4 regions of the Enterobacter sp. FW301-JW81 genome follow, and region 2 is predicted to be linked to each of the others. Evidence: predicted binding sites of a transcription regulator. Region 2 holds the regulator's gene; each other region holds the start of a gene.

Region 1 (3,472 bases), on a different contig from region 2:
GATTGAGGTTCATCCCCATCTTCGGCTCCAGCTCGGTTTTGATGCGCTTCAGCTCGGCGGCGTCAAAGCACTGCAGGTAAACCTTGTCCATCTTGCTGGTGTAACCGTACTGCTTCAGCACCTCCAGCGTCTTCGCGGCAATGTCTTTCCCTTCCTGGTGGTGGAACCACGGCGCTTTGATTTCCGGGTAGATACCGATATTTTTCCCGGTTGAGTGGTTCAGCCCCTGAACAAACTCAATCTCTTCCTGGAAGGTGTGGATCCGGAAGTCAGATTTGCCCATCGGGAAACGTCCCGGATAGACCTGCACCTTCTTGCCGTTTTCAATCTCGAAGCCTTCGGTAAACTTCAGGGAGCGGATCTCATCCAGGGTAAAATCAATGGCGTAGAACCGGCCATCTTTGCGGGCGCGGTCCGGGAAACGCTCCGCCACGTCCGTCACGCGGTCAAGATAATGATCGTGCAGGACCACCAGCTGGTCGTCCTTCGTCATCACCAGGTCCTGCTCCAGGTAATCCGCGCCCTGCGCATAGGCCATCGCTTTTGCCGGCAGCGTATGCTCCGGCAGATAGCCGCTCGCGCCGCGGTGGGCGATGACGATTTTATCTGCCGCCAGCGCGGAGCCTGTCATCAGGCCCGCCAGCAGCAGGCCGGTTGTTACGTAAGATAATTTCATGGCAATGCTCCTTATTGACGACGTGCCTGCACTTCCGCGTGGTGACGTTTCTCACCAATCATCACGATAATCAGCAGCAGTACCGCCAGCACGCTACCGCCAATCATCACCATAAAGCCGCCGTCCCAGCCGAAGAAGTCAACGGTATAGCCCACGATGGCGCTCGCCGCGACCGACCCACCCAGGTAGCCGAACAGACCGGTAAAGCCTGCCGCCGTGCCTGCCGCTTTCTTCGGTGCCAGCTCCAGCGCGTGCAGACCGATCAGCATAACCGGACCATAAATCAGGAAGCCGATGACGATCATACAGGCCATATCTACTGACGGGTTGCCCGGCGGGTTGAGCCAGTACACTACGGTGGCGATGGTCACCAGAGTCATAAAGAAGACGCCCGTCGCACCGCGGTTGCCTTTAAACACCTTGTCCGACATCCAGCCGCAAAGCAGCGTGCCCGGGATCCCCGCATATTCATACAGGAAGTAGGCCCACGAAGATTTATCCAGCGCGAAGTGCTTCACCTCTTTCAGGTAAGTCGGTGACCAGTCCAGAATGCCGTAGCGCAGCAGGTAAACGAACACGTTCGCTACCGCGATGTACCACAGCAGCTTGTTCGGCAGGACGTACTTCATGAAGATCTGTTTTGCGGTCAGCTCTTCTTCATGCTCCTTGCTGTAATCATCCGGATAGTCGTTTTTGTACTCTTCGATCGGCGGCAGGCCGCAGGACTGCGGCGTATCGCGCATCAGGGCGAAGGCAATAATCGCCACCACGATGGCGCCAAAGGCAGGCATATACAGCGCGGCTTTCCAGTCGTTGAACCAGGCCATTCCCAGCAGGAACAGCAGAGGCGGAATGCCGCCACCCACGTTATGCGCGCAGTTCCACACCGACACGATGCCGCCACGCTCTTTCTGCGACCACCAGTGCACCATAGTGCGTCCGCACGGCGGCCACCCCATGCCCTGGAACCAGCCGCAGAGGAACAGCAGCACGAACATGACGGCAATGCTGGAGGTTGCCCACGGCACAAAGCCCATAAACAGCATAACCGCTGCCGCCAGGATCAGGCCGGCCGGCAGAAACACGCGCGGATTCGAGCGGTCGGACACTGAACCCATAATGAATTTGGAAAAACCGTAGGCGATGGAAATACCTGACAGCGCGAACCCCAGATCGCCACGGGAAAAGCCCTGCTCCACCAGGTACGGCATGGCGAGCGCAAAGTTTTTACGAACAAGGTAGTACGCCGCGTACCCGAAGAAGATCCCCAGGAAAATTTGCCAACGCAGGCGGCGGTATAGCGGATCAATTTCTGCCTCTGGCAGACGCGCCCGATGCGGCGCAGGTTTGAAGATACTGAGCATGACAGCCTCCGTGGCCAAAAATTGTATTTACAGGGGTTTAACTGCCCCATACTCCAGAGAGGTCGCGATGTTAAGAAATCACAGTGATTGTTACTGTGAATCAACGCACAGATTGTTACAGAAATATGACAGAATGCGCAAAAAAGCGCATGAAATCACGTTTCACTTTCGAATTTCGCTCGTTTGTGTTCGAAATCAAACAAACCACAGTTTTCATGTGGCTAAATGATAAAAAAACGAACACAGAGGGATGACAATGACAATTCACGATCCTCGTTACAGCGATGTGATTATCATTGGCGGTGGCGCAACCGGCTCTGGCATCGCACGCGATTGCGCCCTGCGGGGATTAAGCGTCACGCTTCTGGAGCGCCATGACATAGCGACGGGCGCTACCGGCCGCAATCATGGACTGCTTCACAGCGGCGCCCGCTACGCCGTGACCGACGGCGAATCCGCGCGCGAATGTATTGCCGAAAATCAGATCCTGCGGCGCATAGCCCGCCACTGCATTGAACCCACCGATGGTCTGTTTATTACGCTTCCCGAAGACGATCTCGCCTTTCAGTCAACCTTTATTACCGCCTGTCGCGCGGCGGGGATTCAGGCCGAGGCTATCGACCCTGCCCTCGCGCGGCGCATTGAGCCCTCCGTCAACCCGGCCCTGACGGGCGCGGTAAAAGTGCCTGACGGTACGGTTGATCCTTTTCGCCTGACCGCCGCCAACATGCTGGACGCTCGCGAGCATGGTGCGCACATACTGACCGGGCACGAAGTGACCGGGCTTATCCGCGAAGGCCATCGCATCTGCGGCGTGCGGGTGTATGACACGCAATACAATGAACACAGCGAGCTGTTTGCCTCCGTCGTCGTCAATGCCGCGGGGATCTGGGGGCAGCACATTGCGGAATACGCTGAGCTCTCGGTTCGCATGTTCCCGGCGAAAGGCTCCCTGCTGATCCTCGACCATCGCATTAATAACCACGTGATCAACCGCTGCCGCAAACCGTCCGATGCCGACATCCTCGTCCCCGGCGATACCATTTCGTTAATCGGTACCACCTCAACGCACGTGGACTACAGCGAGATTGATTACAACCGCGTGACCGCCGAAGAGGTGGATATCCTGCTGCGCGAAGGGGAAAAGCTGGCCCCGGTAATGGCGCAGACCCGGATCCTGCGGGCCTATGCGGGCGTACGTCCGCTAGTCGCCAGCGATAACGACCCAAGCGGGCGAAACGTCAGCCGCGGCATTGTGCTGCTCGACCATGCCGCGCGTGACGGCCTGGACGGGTTTATCACCATCACCGGTGGCAAGCTGATGACCTATCGCCTGATGGCGGAGTGGGCAACGGATGCCGTCTGCCGCAAGCTGGGCAATACCGAACCGTGCGTAACGGCAGAACAGCCTCTGCCCGGTTCGCGGCAGTCC
Region 2 (3,472 bases):
CCCACGGCAGTAATCAGGAAACCAAACGCGGCGGTCCAGACGTGTTCACCCGCCTGTAAGCCAACCATTGGAGGAAAAATGATGTTGCCTGCGCCAACGAACAGCGCAAATGTCATAAAGCCCAGCGCGATGATGTCACGCGATTTTAAGTGATGGGTCATAAAACCTTACTGCCTGTGGATGTGGTGTTGAAAACATTGAGATTTCCGGCTTCCCTGACGGGACGATACAGCCGAAAACTTGCTCAATTTCAGCGGGAAATGCTCCCGTCCTGGCGTGGAGAAGAATAGTTTTTCGATTTACCACGCAAATACAGTCGGTCTGACAGTATCTGGGGGGCAATTTAAACGCTTATAACGTTTAAAGGCAAGGAGGGATCGTAAAACCAGAACAATATGCCATCATGAAAATACGCACCAGCATAATACGCTATTTATAAGAAAAACCCATGGCTAATCATGCGAACAAAAAACAGACAGCCGTATAAAATTCATCCGCGTTTCGCTTGACTGCAAAGCAAACGGGCCAGCTGACGCTGACCCGTGGAAAGGTAAAATGACACACCTGCTGTCAGGCGATCTTTTTGGCAATTAATCGTTCCGGGATAACGAAGCTGAAGCGGGTTCCTTTGCCCAGCGTACTCTGGATTTCGAGACGGCTTTCATGGTGATTCACCGCGTGCTTAACAATCGCGAGCCCCAGGCCGCTTCCTCCCGTCTGCCGCGATCGCGCTTTATCCACGCGGTAGAAACGCTCGGTCAGACGCGGAATATGCTCCGGTGCGATACCCGGCCCGTTGTCCTCCACGCTAAATTCGGCTCCCGTTGGGCTGTGGTGCCAGCGCACCAGGATTTCCGTCCCTTCCGGCGTATGATTCACCGCGTTATACACCAGGTTGGAGATGGCGCTGCGCAGTTCATCTTCACTGCCCAGCACCTTCAGCGCGCTGTCGACCTCAAAGGTCAGGTGGTGCTTTTTGTGGCTTAACGTCTGCGCTTCACGCTCCACTACCCGCAGCATCATCGGCACGTCAATGGTGTCATTCAGCGCAAGTGTGGGTGCCGCTTCAATCTTCGAGAGCGTCAGCAGCTGCTTCACCAGGCCTTCCATTCGGTAAGTTTGCTCGCGCATCGTGTGCAGCGCTTTTTCACGCGGCGCCCCTTCAAGCGTTTGCTCCTGCATCATCTCCAGGTAGCCCTGAAGCACGGTCAACGGGGTTCGTAATTCGTGGCTAACGTTCGCGAAGAAGTTGCGGCGCGCCCCTTCCAGCTGGTGCATCTGGGTGACATCGCGCGCCACCATCAGCCACTGCTTATCGCTGTAGGGCATCACGCGGATTTCCAGATGGCGACCGTTATTGAGCTTCAGATTGTGCGGACGGGTAAAATCACGTTTTTTCAGATACAGCGTGAACTCGGGATAACGTAGAAGGTTGAGGATATTCTGGCCATTATCGTCCGGCCAGCGCAGGCCCAGCAGCTGTTGCGCCAGGCCGTTACACCAGAAGATGGTCCCTTCTTCGGTGGTCAAAATGACCGCATCCGGCAGCGATTCCGCACCGCTGCGAAAACGCTTAATCAGGCTTCCCAGCTCGCGGCGACGCTTCTTATTACGCATCTGCATCTGATGCAGACCGTACAGCAGCGGCTCCCAGCTGCCGCTTCCCGGCGGCGGCGTCATGCTTCGGTCAACCCACAGCCACCAGGAGAGGCGCAGCAGGTTCCAGAAGTGCCAGATCAGCAGCCCGGTGACCGACGCCAGCAGAAACCACGGCAGATGTCCAAGAAAGGCCCCCAGAATGAAGGCCGGAATACAGCATAAGATCAGTTCAAAGACGAGCCTTTTCCATGACAGACGTTCCAGCACGCGTCACACTCCTGTCATTGTTCAGAAACGGGTAGAAAAACGATAACCCGTGCCGCGGACCGTCTGCACCATGCGATCGTGGCCGCTCAGTTCCAGCGCTTTTCGCAGGCGGCGGATATGGACGTCAACCGTCCGGTCTTCGACATACACGTTAGTTCCCCAGACGTTATTCAGCAACTGCTCGCGGCTGTAAACGCGTTCCGGGTGCGTCATAAAGAAGTGCAGGAGCTTAAATTCCGTAGGCCCCATATCGAGGGGATTTTCACCGGTCATCACGCGGTGTGAGGTGGGGTCAAGGCTCAGCCCCTGCATCTCAATCACCTCTTCCACCGCCATCGGCGAAATACGGCGCATCACGGCTTTAATGCGGGCCACCAGCTCTTTTGGTGAAAACGGTTTGGTAATGTAATCGTCCGCGCCGGTCTCCAGACCGCGCACGCGATCCTCTTCTTCACCGCGCGCCGTGAGCATCACCACCGGTATATCGCGTGTTAGCGCTTCACGCTTCAGATGTTTGATAAACTGCAGTCCGGAGCCGCCGGGCAACATCCAGTCCAGCAGAATCAGATCGGGCCAGGGTTCATTTAGCTGGTTCACTGCGCTGTCATAATCTTCCGCTTCAACCGGCTGGAAGCCATTTTGCTCGAGCACGAAGCACACCATTTCACGAATTGGAGCTTCATCTTCTACGACCAGAATACGTCTCGCCATACTTTGCCCTGTCTTATCTTATTTAAGTTACAAGTTTGTAATTCGGCGCCATTATGCGTCAGATTTATGACAGATTTATGAAAAACAGTACCACGATAACGGGCAAACCGTTGTTTTATTACAGCGGTTATTTTCCCTTCTCTGAAGGTTTATAATCCGGCTTTCTCTTTTTTGCCACGGATCAGCTATGCGCATACTTCACACCTCGGACTGGCATCTGGGTCAAAATTTTTACAGCAAAAGCCGTGCGGCTGAACATGAAGCGTTCCTGGGCTGGCTGCTGGAAACGGCCCGGACGCACGAGGTGGACGCGATAATTGTGGCGGGTGACATCTTTGATACCGGTTCTCCCCCCAGCTATGCGCGTGAACTGTATAACCGCTTCGTGGTGAATCTCCAGCAAACCGGCTGTCATCTGGTGATTGTCGCCGGCAACCATGATTCCGTCGCGACGCTCAATGAATCCCGCGACATCCTGGCATTTCTCAATACCACCGTTGTCGCCAGCGCCGGGCACGCCCCGCAGATCCTGAAAAAACGCGACGGTACGCCGGGGGCGGTGCTGTGTCCGATACCGTTTTTACGTCCGCGGGACATCGTGCAAAGCCAGGCGGGGCTGTCGGGGGCGGAAAAACAGCAACATTTATTACAGGCCATCACCGACTATTATCACCAGCAGCACGCCGAAGCCTGCGCTCTGCGCGGCGAACAGCCGATTCCGGTGATTGCGACCGGGCACCTCACCACCGTCGGGGCCAGTAAAAGTGACGCCGTACGTGACATCTATATCGGCACGCTGGACGCCTTTCCGGCGCAAAACTTCCCGCCAGCCGACTACATCGCGCTCGGGCATATCCACCGCGCGCAGGTTATCGGCGGCTGCGAGCACATCCGC
Region 3 (3,472 bases), on a different contig from region 2:
TACCCACCGGCTCCTGGAAGTACGTTGCGAACAGCGGTGCAAAGATAAACAGGCCCCACATGCCGTATACGATACTCGGAATAGCCGCCAGCAGTTCGATGGCGATCCCCAGCGGACGACGCAGCCAGCCCGGCGCCAGCTCCGTCAGGAACAGGGCAATACCAAAGCTTACCGGAACCGCAATCAGCAGGGCGATAAACGAGGTAACCAGCGTGCCGTAAATCGGCACCAGCGCACCGTAGATATCGTTCGGCGCATCCCACTCTTTGGTCCACAGGAAGGAGAAACCGAATTTCTGGATGCTCGGCCAGGAGGAGAAAATCAGAGACACGATAATGCCGCCCAGCAGCAATAGCACAATCAGCGCAGCCAGTTTTACCAGCGCGCTGAAAATCATGTCACCTTTTTTACCCGGAGGGTTAAATGCAGGCTTGGTTGCAGCCATAAATTACTCTTCTGTTAAACGCGTTTACGAAATCGCCGGGTGGCGCTTACGCTTACCCGGCCTACAGTCGGAACCGTAGGGCGGGTAAGCGTAAGCGCCACCCGCCATTTTCGTCAGAATGCTAAATTAATACAATGCTTTACCGCTGCTGTCTTTCACGTTGGTTTTCCATGCAGCGCGAATCTGCTCAACCACGTTGTCCGGCAGGGTGGCGTAATCCAGGGCGTTAGCCTGTTTGCCGCCGTTTTTGTACGCCCAGTCGAAGAACTTCAGCACTTCAGCGCCCTGCTCAGGTTTCTTCTGCTCTTTGTGAACCAGAATGAAGGTGGTAGAGGTGATTGGCCATGCACCTTCGCCTTTCTGGTTAGTCAGGTCCTGCGCGAAGGATTTGCTCCAGTCAGCGCCTTTCGCGGCGTTAGCAAAGTTCTCTTCGGTCGGGCTAACCGGTTTGCCATCGGCTGAAACCAGTTTGGTGTAGGACAGGTTGTTCTGCTTAGCGTACGCATACTCTACGTAGCCAATTGAGCCCGGCAGACGCTGTACGAACGCAGCGATACCGTCGTTACCTTTACCGCCCAGACCGGTTGGCCAGTTAACGGTAGAGCCGGAACCGACTTTAGATTTCCACTCTTCGTTCACTTTCGCCAGGTAGCTGGTGAACACGAAAGAGGTACCAGAACCGTCAGCACGACGAACCACAGCGATATTCTGCGAAGGCAGCTTAACGCCCGGGTTCAGTTTGGTGATGGCTTCGTCATCCCATTTTTTGATTTTACCCAGGTAGATGTCACCCAGGGTTTTGCCGTCCAGCACCAGCTCGCCTGACTTCAGGCCAGGGATGTTAACGGCCAGCACAACGCCGCCGATCACGGTCGGGAACTGGAACAGGCCTTCCTGATTCAGTTTTTCATCAGACAGAGGGGCATCTGACGCACCGAAGTCTACGGTATTAGCGGTAATTTGTTTTACGCCACCGGAGGAGCCGATACCCTGATAGTTAACCTTGTTGCCGGTTTCTTTCTGGTAGGTATCCGCCCATTTGGCATACACCGGCGCAGGGAAGGTTGCACCAGCGCCAGTCAGGCTTGCTTCTGCAAAAACAGAGAACGCGCTCAGAGATAAGGTCGCGGCGACAACAGTTGCGACAGTGGTACGCATAACTTTCATAATGTCTCCTGCAAGATTTTCGTAAATCGTTGTTTAGTGGCTACGATGAGCAAAATAGGACAAACAGGTGACAGATAAATGTACGAATTATGACAGTTTTATGACAGCGGAAATTTAACTTAAAAATTCGCAAAACAATGCTTAATTTTCATCGTGTTAGCCAGTTTTAAGACAGGGCGTTTTCAGAAATATTTTCTTTATGTGACACTGAAAAAATAGCTGAAGATGACAAATTGTCATCAATAAAAACGTGAAGGAATTGATTAAAAACAAACCGGGCGGGGTGAAAAAGCTCCACCCGAAGGTGGAGCCTGAAGGGGTTATTCTACGGTGACAGACTTCGCCAGGTTACGCGGCTGGTCAACGTCGGTGCCTTTGATCAGCGCCACGTGATAGGCCAGCAACTGCAGCGGAACGGTGTAGAAGATTGGCGCAATCACCTCTTCCACATGCGGCATCTCAATGATGTGCATGTTGTCGTTGCTGACAAAACCGGCATCTTTATCGGCGAAGACGTACAGGACACCGCCGCGGGCGCGCACTTCTTCGATGTTAGATTTCAGTTTCTCCAGCAGTTCGTTGTTAGGAGCCACAACGATGACCGGCATATCGGCGTCAATCAGCGCCAGCGGGCCGTGTTTCAGCTCGCCTGCCGCATAGGCTTCTGCGTGGATGTAAGAGATCTCTTTCAGCTTCAGCGCGCCTTCCAGCGCAATTGGATACTGATCGCCACGACCCAGGAACAGGGCGTGATGTTTGTCAGAGAAATCCTCCGCCAGCGCTTCAATGCGTTTGTCCTGAGACAGCATCTGCTCAATACGGCTCGGCAGCGCCTGCAGACCATGAACGATGTCATGCTCAACAGAGGCGTCTTCACCTTTCAGACGCGCCAGCTTCGCCACCAGCATCAGCAGTACGGTCAGCTGGGTGGTAAACGCTTTGGTGGAGGCCACGCCGATTTCGGTGCCCGCTTTGGTCATCAGCGCCAGATCGGATTCACGCACCAGCGAGGAGCCCGGAACGTTACAGATAGCCAGAGAGCCCAGGTAACCCAGCTCTTTTGAGAGACGCAGCGCGGCAAGGGTATCCGCCGTTTCACCAGACTGGGAAAGGGTGATCATCAGGCTGTTACGACGCACCGCGGATTTGCGATAGCGGAATTCAGATGCGATTTCGACGTCGCACGGCACGCCCGCCAGGGATTCAAACCAGTAGCGAGAGACCATACCGGAGTTGTAGGAGGTGCCGCAGGCCACGATCTGAATATGCTCAACCTTGCCGAGCAGTTCGTTCGCGTTTGCACCCAGCTCGCTCAGATCCACTTCACCGTGACTAATGCGCCCGGTGAGGGTGTTTTTGATGGCGTTTGGCTGCTCGTAAATCTCTTTCTGCATGTAGTGACGGTAAGCGCCTTTGTCACCCGCGTCGTACTGCAGGTTAGATTCGATCTCCTGGCGTTTAACCTGCTCGCCTTTGGTATCGAATACGGTCACGCTGCGGCGGGTCACTTCGGCAATATCCCCCTCTTCCAGGAAGATAAAGCGACGTGTCACCGGCAGGAGCGCCAGCTGGTCAGAGGCGATAAAGTTTTCACCCATTCCCAGACCGATAACCATTGGACTACCGGAACGCGCGGCCAGCAGCGTGGACGGATCGCGTGAGTCCATGATCACCGTACCGTACGCACCGCGCAGCTGAGGGATAGCGCGCAGCACTGCGTCACGCAGCGTGCCGCCCTGCTCCAGCTCCCAGTGCACCAGGTGAGCAATCACTTCGGTGTCAGTTTCAGAGACAAAGGTGTAGCCGCGCGCTTTCAGTTCTTCGCGCAGCGGTTCGTGGTTTTCGATAATGCCGTTATGC
Region 4 (3,472 bases), on a different contig from region 2:
TCGCGCGATAATCCGGCTTACTTCGAGGAGTTCTTCGGCCCGGTGGCGCAGATGTACGTGGTGAAAAACGACGACGAGGCGGTAGCCCTGGCGAACGATTCCCACTACGGCCTGGGCGGCGCGGTGTTTAGCCAGGATATCGAACGCGCGAAGAAAATGGCGTCGCGGATCGAGACCGGGATGGTGTACATCAACTGGCTCACCGATACCGCGCCAGAGCTGCCGTTCGGCGGCGTGAAGCGCTCCGGTTACGGACGCGAGCTGTCGGATCTGGGGATCAAAGAGTTTGTGAACCAGAAGCTGGTGGTGGTGCGTAAGTAAGAGGTAAAAAAAAAACCTGCCAGCCGGCAGGTTTTTTAAAGGTTTATTGCACTTCGATCTTGTCCCAGCCGCTTTTGAACATGCAGCTGTCGACTAACGTACCACGGCGATATTCATTCGCGTCTTCAACCGTGTAGCTCGTGGAAGTGTCCTTTTTCTTTTTCGATTTGTCCGTTTTTTCCGAGCTAGAACCGGTCACGACGTTATCCGGGGGCAGATCGATCAGCGCCTGCGCTTCGCATTCCGTGAGCTTTTTATTCATTTCCGCGTCGCTGACGCCCGGCTTCACCCATTTGTACTGGACGCAGCCGGTGAGCATCAGCGTGAGGCTCAGAACGCAAAGCGCGGTGATGCGGTGTTTCATCAGAAGGTGACCCCACCGCCTACATATGCGCCGTCAATCAGCGTGTGGCCAGGACGGCCGTCTTTACCATCAACGCTCACGTGGCGGTAACCCACTTTCAGGGTTACTGGCGTAATTGGCGTCCAGCTTACGCCGCCGTTGGCTTCAACGTAGTTTTTCACGCTGTTGTTCAGGCCTTCTGGCGCAGCATAGCCTTCACCATACACGTGGATGCTGTCGGTCAGCGCAACGTTTACGCCGCCACCAATCGGGAACGCCACGCCGTTATCGCCTTTTTTCGGGCCAAGGTAGATTGCCTTCGCGCCCGCATTCAGCATCACCGGACCCACTTCCAGGTTGTAGCCTGCGCCAATGCCGCCGGTCTGGGTACCGTCATCGGTGTTTTTGAGCCAGTTACTTTCGAGATAAACACCGGATGAGGATTTACCCATTTCCAGATTGAGGTTAGTAAAGTTTTTACCCTGCTCAACGGTGCCGCCCATTGCCAGTGCGGAACCTGATACGGCAGCCAGGGCAGAAAGAAGAAGGATATTCAGTTTTTTCATGTTTTATGCCTCGTCATTAAATTCATCTGGGCGCACCTTAACAAGTGATGTTTATGACTGCAAATGTGATAGGTATCGCGCTTTTATGCTGGGGTTGTTAATTGTTTTATTTTTAAATGTTGCGGTGGTGTTTTGTTACAAAGGCGTCAACCGGTAATTTTTTCGTCGTTTAGAAGCGGTTTAGTTTTTTGACTAAACATAAACTGAACGAGGCGGGAATAGTGATTTGACTTGAATTAATTGGCTTTCTAATAATTTCCAAAAATGTTTCTGGTGACATACAAAACAACAAAGACTTACAGTTTGGGCGATAAATATACGTTCAGTCGCCCATGCGGTTGCCTATTTCATGTCATTTTTCTGACACGTTTATTCTTTACGTTGTTGGCTTCACTAACTGGATGCTAACAATATGAATAGAAAAATTATTCCTGTGCTTATCGGTTGTGCGCTCTCTTTCTCTGGCCTGGCGGCACAGCCTACGGCTGAACGCTATGTCGTCAGCTTCCCCGAAGGCTCGCACGTGAGCTACAGCGGCGCATTTGCCGATGCGTTCCCGCATGGACTCCCTGTCGGCATTGGCTCTGGGCTGCTGTTTACGGGCAAGCAGGGCGATGCCCTGACCTTTGCAACCGTGACCGATCGCGGTCCGAACGCGGATGCGCCAAAAAGCGGGAAAAACGAAGCCAAAATTTTTGTCACGCCGGATTTCGCGCCCCTGCTGATGACCATTCGCGTCCAGAACGGCAAAGCAGAAGCAACGGACGCCCGACCGCTGCATGACGATAAAGGCGAGATTAACGGTCTGCCGCTGCAAAGCGGCGTGATTGGCTCCACCAATGAAGTGGCATTCAGCGACACGTTAAAGACGCTGAAGGGGGACAACCGCGGGCTGGACACGGAAGGCATCACGCCGGACGGCAAGGGCGGATACTGGCTGTGCGACGAGTATGGCCCGTTCCTGATTAACGTCGACAGCAAAGGGAAGATCCTGGCGATCCACGGGCCGCAGGCGGCAGAAGGGGAGAAATCCATCGCGGGTGGTCTGCCAAACATCATCAAATGGCGCCAGGCGAACCGGGGCTTTGAAGGCCTGACCCGTATGCCGGACGGGCGCATTATCGCCGCCGTACAAAGTACGCTGGATATCGACGGCAAGAGCAAAAAACAGGCGCTGTTTACGCGTCTGGTGAGCTTCGACCCGGCGACCGGGAAAACCGCGATGTACGGTTACCCCATCGACAGCGCGGCCTACGACAAAAACAGCGACGCCAAAATCGGCGACATTGTAGCGCTCGATGACCAGCACATTCTGCTGATTGAGCAGGGAAGCGATAAAAACGACGGGATGCGTAACCTGATTTATAAGGTGGATCTCAGCAAGGCGAGCGACCTGAGCGCCTTCGACAAGCCGGGCGAATACGCGGAGTTTGATGATGAGAAAACCCTGGCGCAGCGCGGCATTACCCTTGCATCTAAAACGCAGGTTGTCGATTTGCGCGCCCTTGGCTGGCAGCAGGAAAAGGCCGAAGGGCTGGCGCTGATCGACAGCAAAACGCTTGCGGTGGCGAACGATAACGACTTTGGCGTGAAGGTGGCGATGCAAAATCCGGTCGAGGGCAAAAAGCTCAAGGATTATCGGGTGAACGCGGAAGGCAAGCTGACGCTTGATGATAAACCGGTTGAAACCACGCTTAGCGTGAAGCCCCTGAAGAAGCCGGAGTCAGACAGCGAGCTGTGGATTTTGACGCTGCCGGAGGCGGTGAAATAAGTATCCCCACAAAATAATGCCTGCACAGACGGCCCCCTCTCCCTTGAGGGAGAGGGCTGGGGTGAGGGGGAACATACGACTCTGGTGGTCATTCCGTTCACTTCATGTTCCTTGCTACTCTGTAACGGCATGACCGGTGAACGTGCCAGGGGGGCTCAATCGCCACCACCCTGGCGACCCGGGCTCCCGGCGGTAAATCGCCGCTTCGCGGTGCCCTCAGCTTATTCCTTCGGGCTATCGGGTCGGGCATGAGCCTGCATCCCTGCAGGCCACGCCCTCTCGGCGCATCCCTGCGCCTCGCCCCGGCCCTACGGAAACGCTTCGGCGATTTACAGCCGGACCAGGACATCGCTGTAATTTATTCATTTTCCTGATACAAAACTCATCGCTTCAGGTTAATAAATTACTGGGGAGAGGGGATGCATAGCGGTTATTTCTTCAGCCCTGCAAACGCCGCCCGAATCTCCTCTT

The links. Region 2 encodes PhoB, which activates phosphate uptake and scavenging genes when phosphate is short. Its sites were predicted from a motif close to CTGTCATAAAACTGNCNNAT; they were not measured.
Region 1: glpT (glycerol-3-phosphate transporter) is a predicted target of PhoB. The motif match lies at 2,153-2,172, and genes of this name have one in related genera.
Region 3: pstS (phosphate ABC transporter substrate-binding protein PstS) is a predicted target of PhoB. The motif match lies at 1,700-1,719, and genes of this name have one in related genera.
Region 4: AC3WOK_RS14805 (esterase-like activity of phytase family protein) is a predicted target of PhoB. The motif match lies at 1,578-1,597, and genes of this name have one in related genera.

The regions. Positions count from the first base shown of each region.
Region 1 covers NZ_JBYTBA010000002.1:313,619-317,090, reverse strand. Annotated here, with positions in the region: gene glpQ (glycerophosphodiester phosphodiesterase) at 1-676, opposite strand, end outside; gene glpT (glycerol-3-phosphate transporter) at 688-2,040, opposite strand; gene glpA (anaerobic glycerol-3-phosphate dehydrogenase subunit A) at 2,297-3,472, shown strand, end outside.
Region 2 covers NZ_JBYTBA010000005.1:104,223-107,694, reverse strand. Annotated here, with positions in the region: gene brnQ (branched-chain amino acid transporter carrier protein BrnQ) at 1-161, opposite strand, end outside; gene phoR (phosphate regulon sensor histidine kinase PhoR) at 571-1,866, opposite strand; gene phoB (phosphate response regulator transcription factor PhoB) at 1,888-2,577, opposite strand; gene sbcD (exonuclease subunit SbcD) at 2,765-3,472, shown strand, end outside.
Region 3 covers NZ_JBYTBA010000006.1:324,272-327,743, forward strand. Annotated here, with positions in the region: gene pstC (phosphate ABC transporter permease PstC) at 1-445, opposite strand, end outside; gene pstS (phosphate ABC transporter substrate-binding protein PstS) at 572-1,612, opposite strand; gene glmS (glutamine--fructose-6-phosphate transaminase (isomerizing)) at 1,933-3,472, opposite strand, start outside.
Region 4 covers NZ_JBYTBA010000004.1:290,513-293,984, reverse strand. Annotated here, with positions in the region: gene AC3WOK_RS14820 (NAD-dependent succinate-semialdehyde dehydrogenase) at 1-321, shown strand, start outside; gene AC3WOK_RS14815 (hypothetical protein) at 365-685, opposite strand; gene AC3WOK_RS14810 (YfaZ family outer membrane protein) at 685-1,230, opposite strand; gene AC3WOK_RS14805 (esterase-like activity of phytase family protein) at 1,643-3,001, shown strand; gene yjiA (GTPase) at 3,432-3,472, opposite strand, start outside.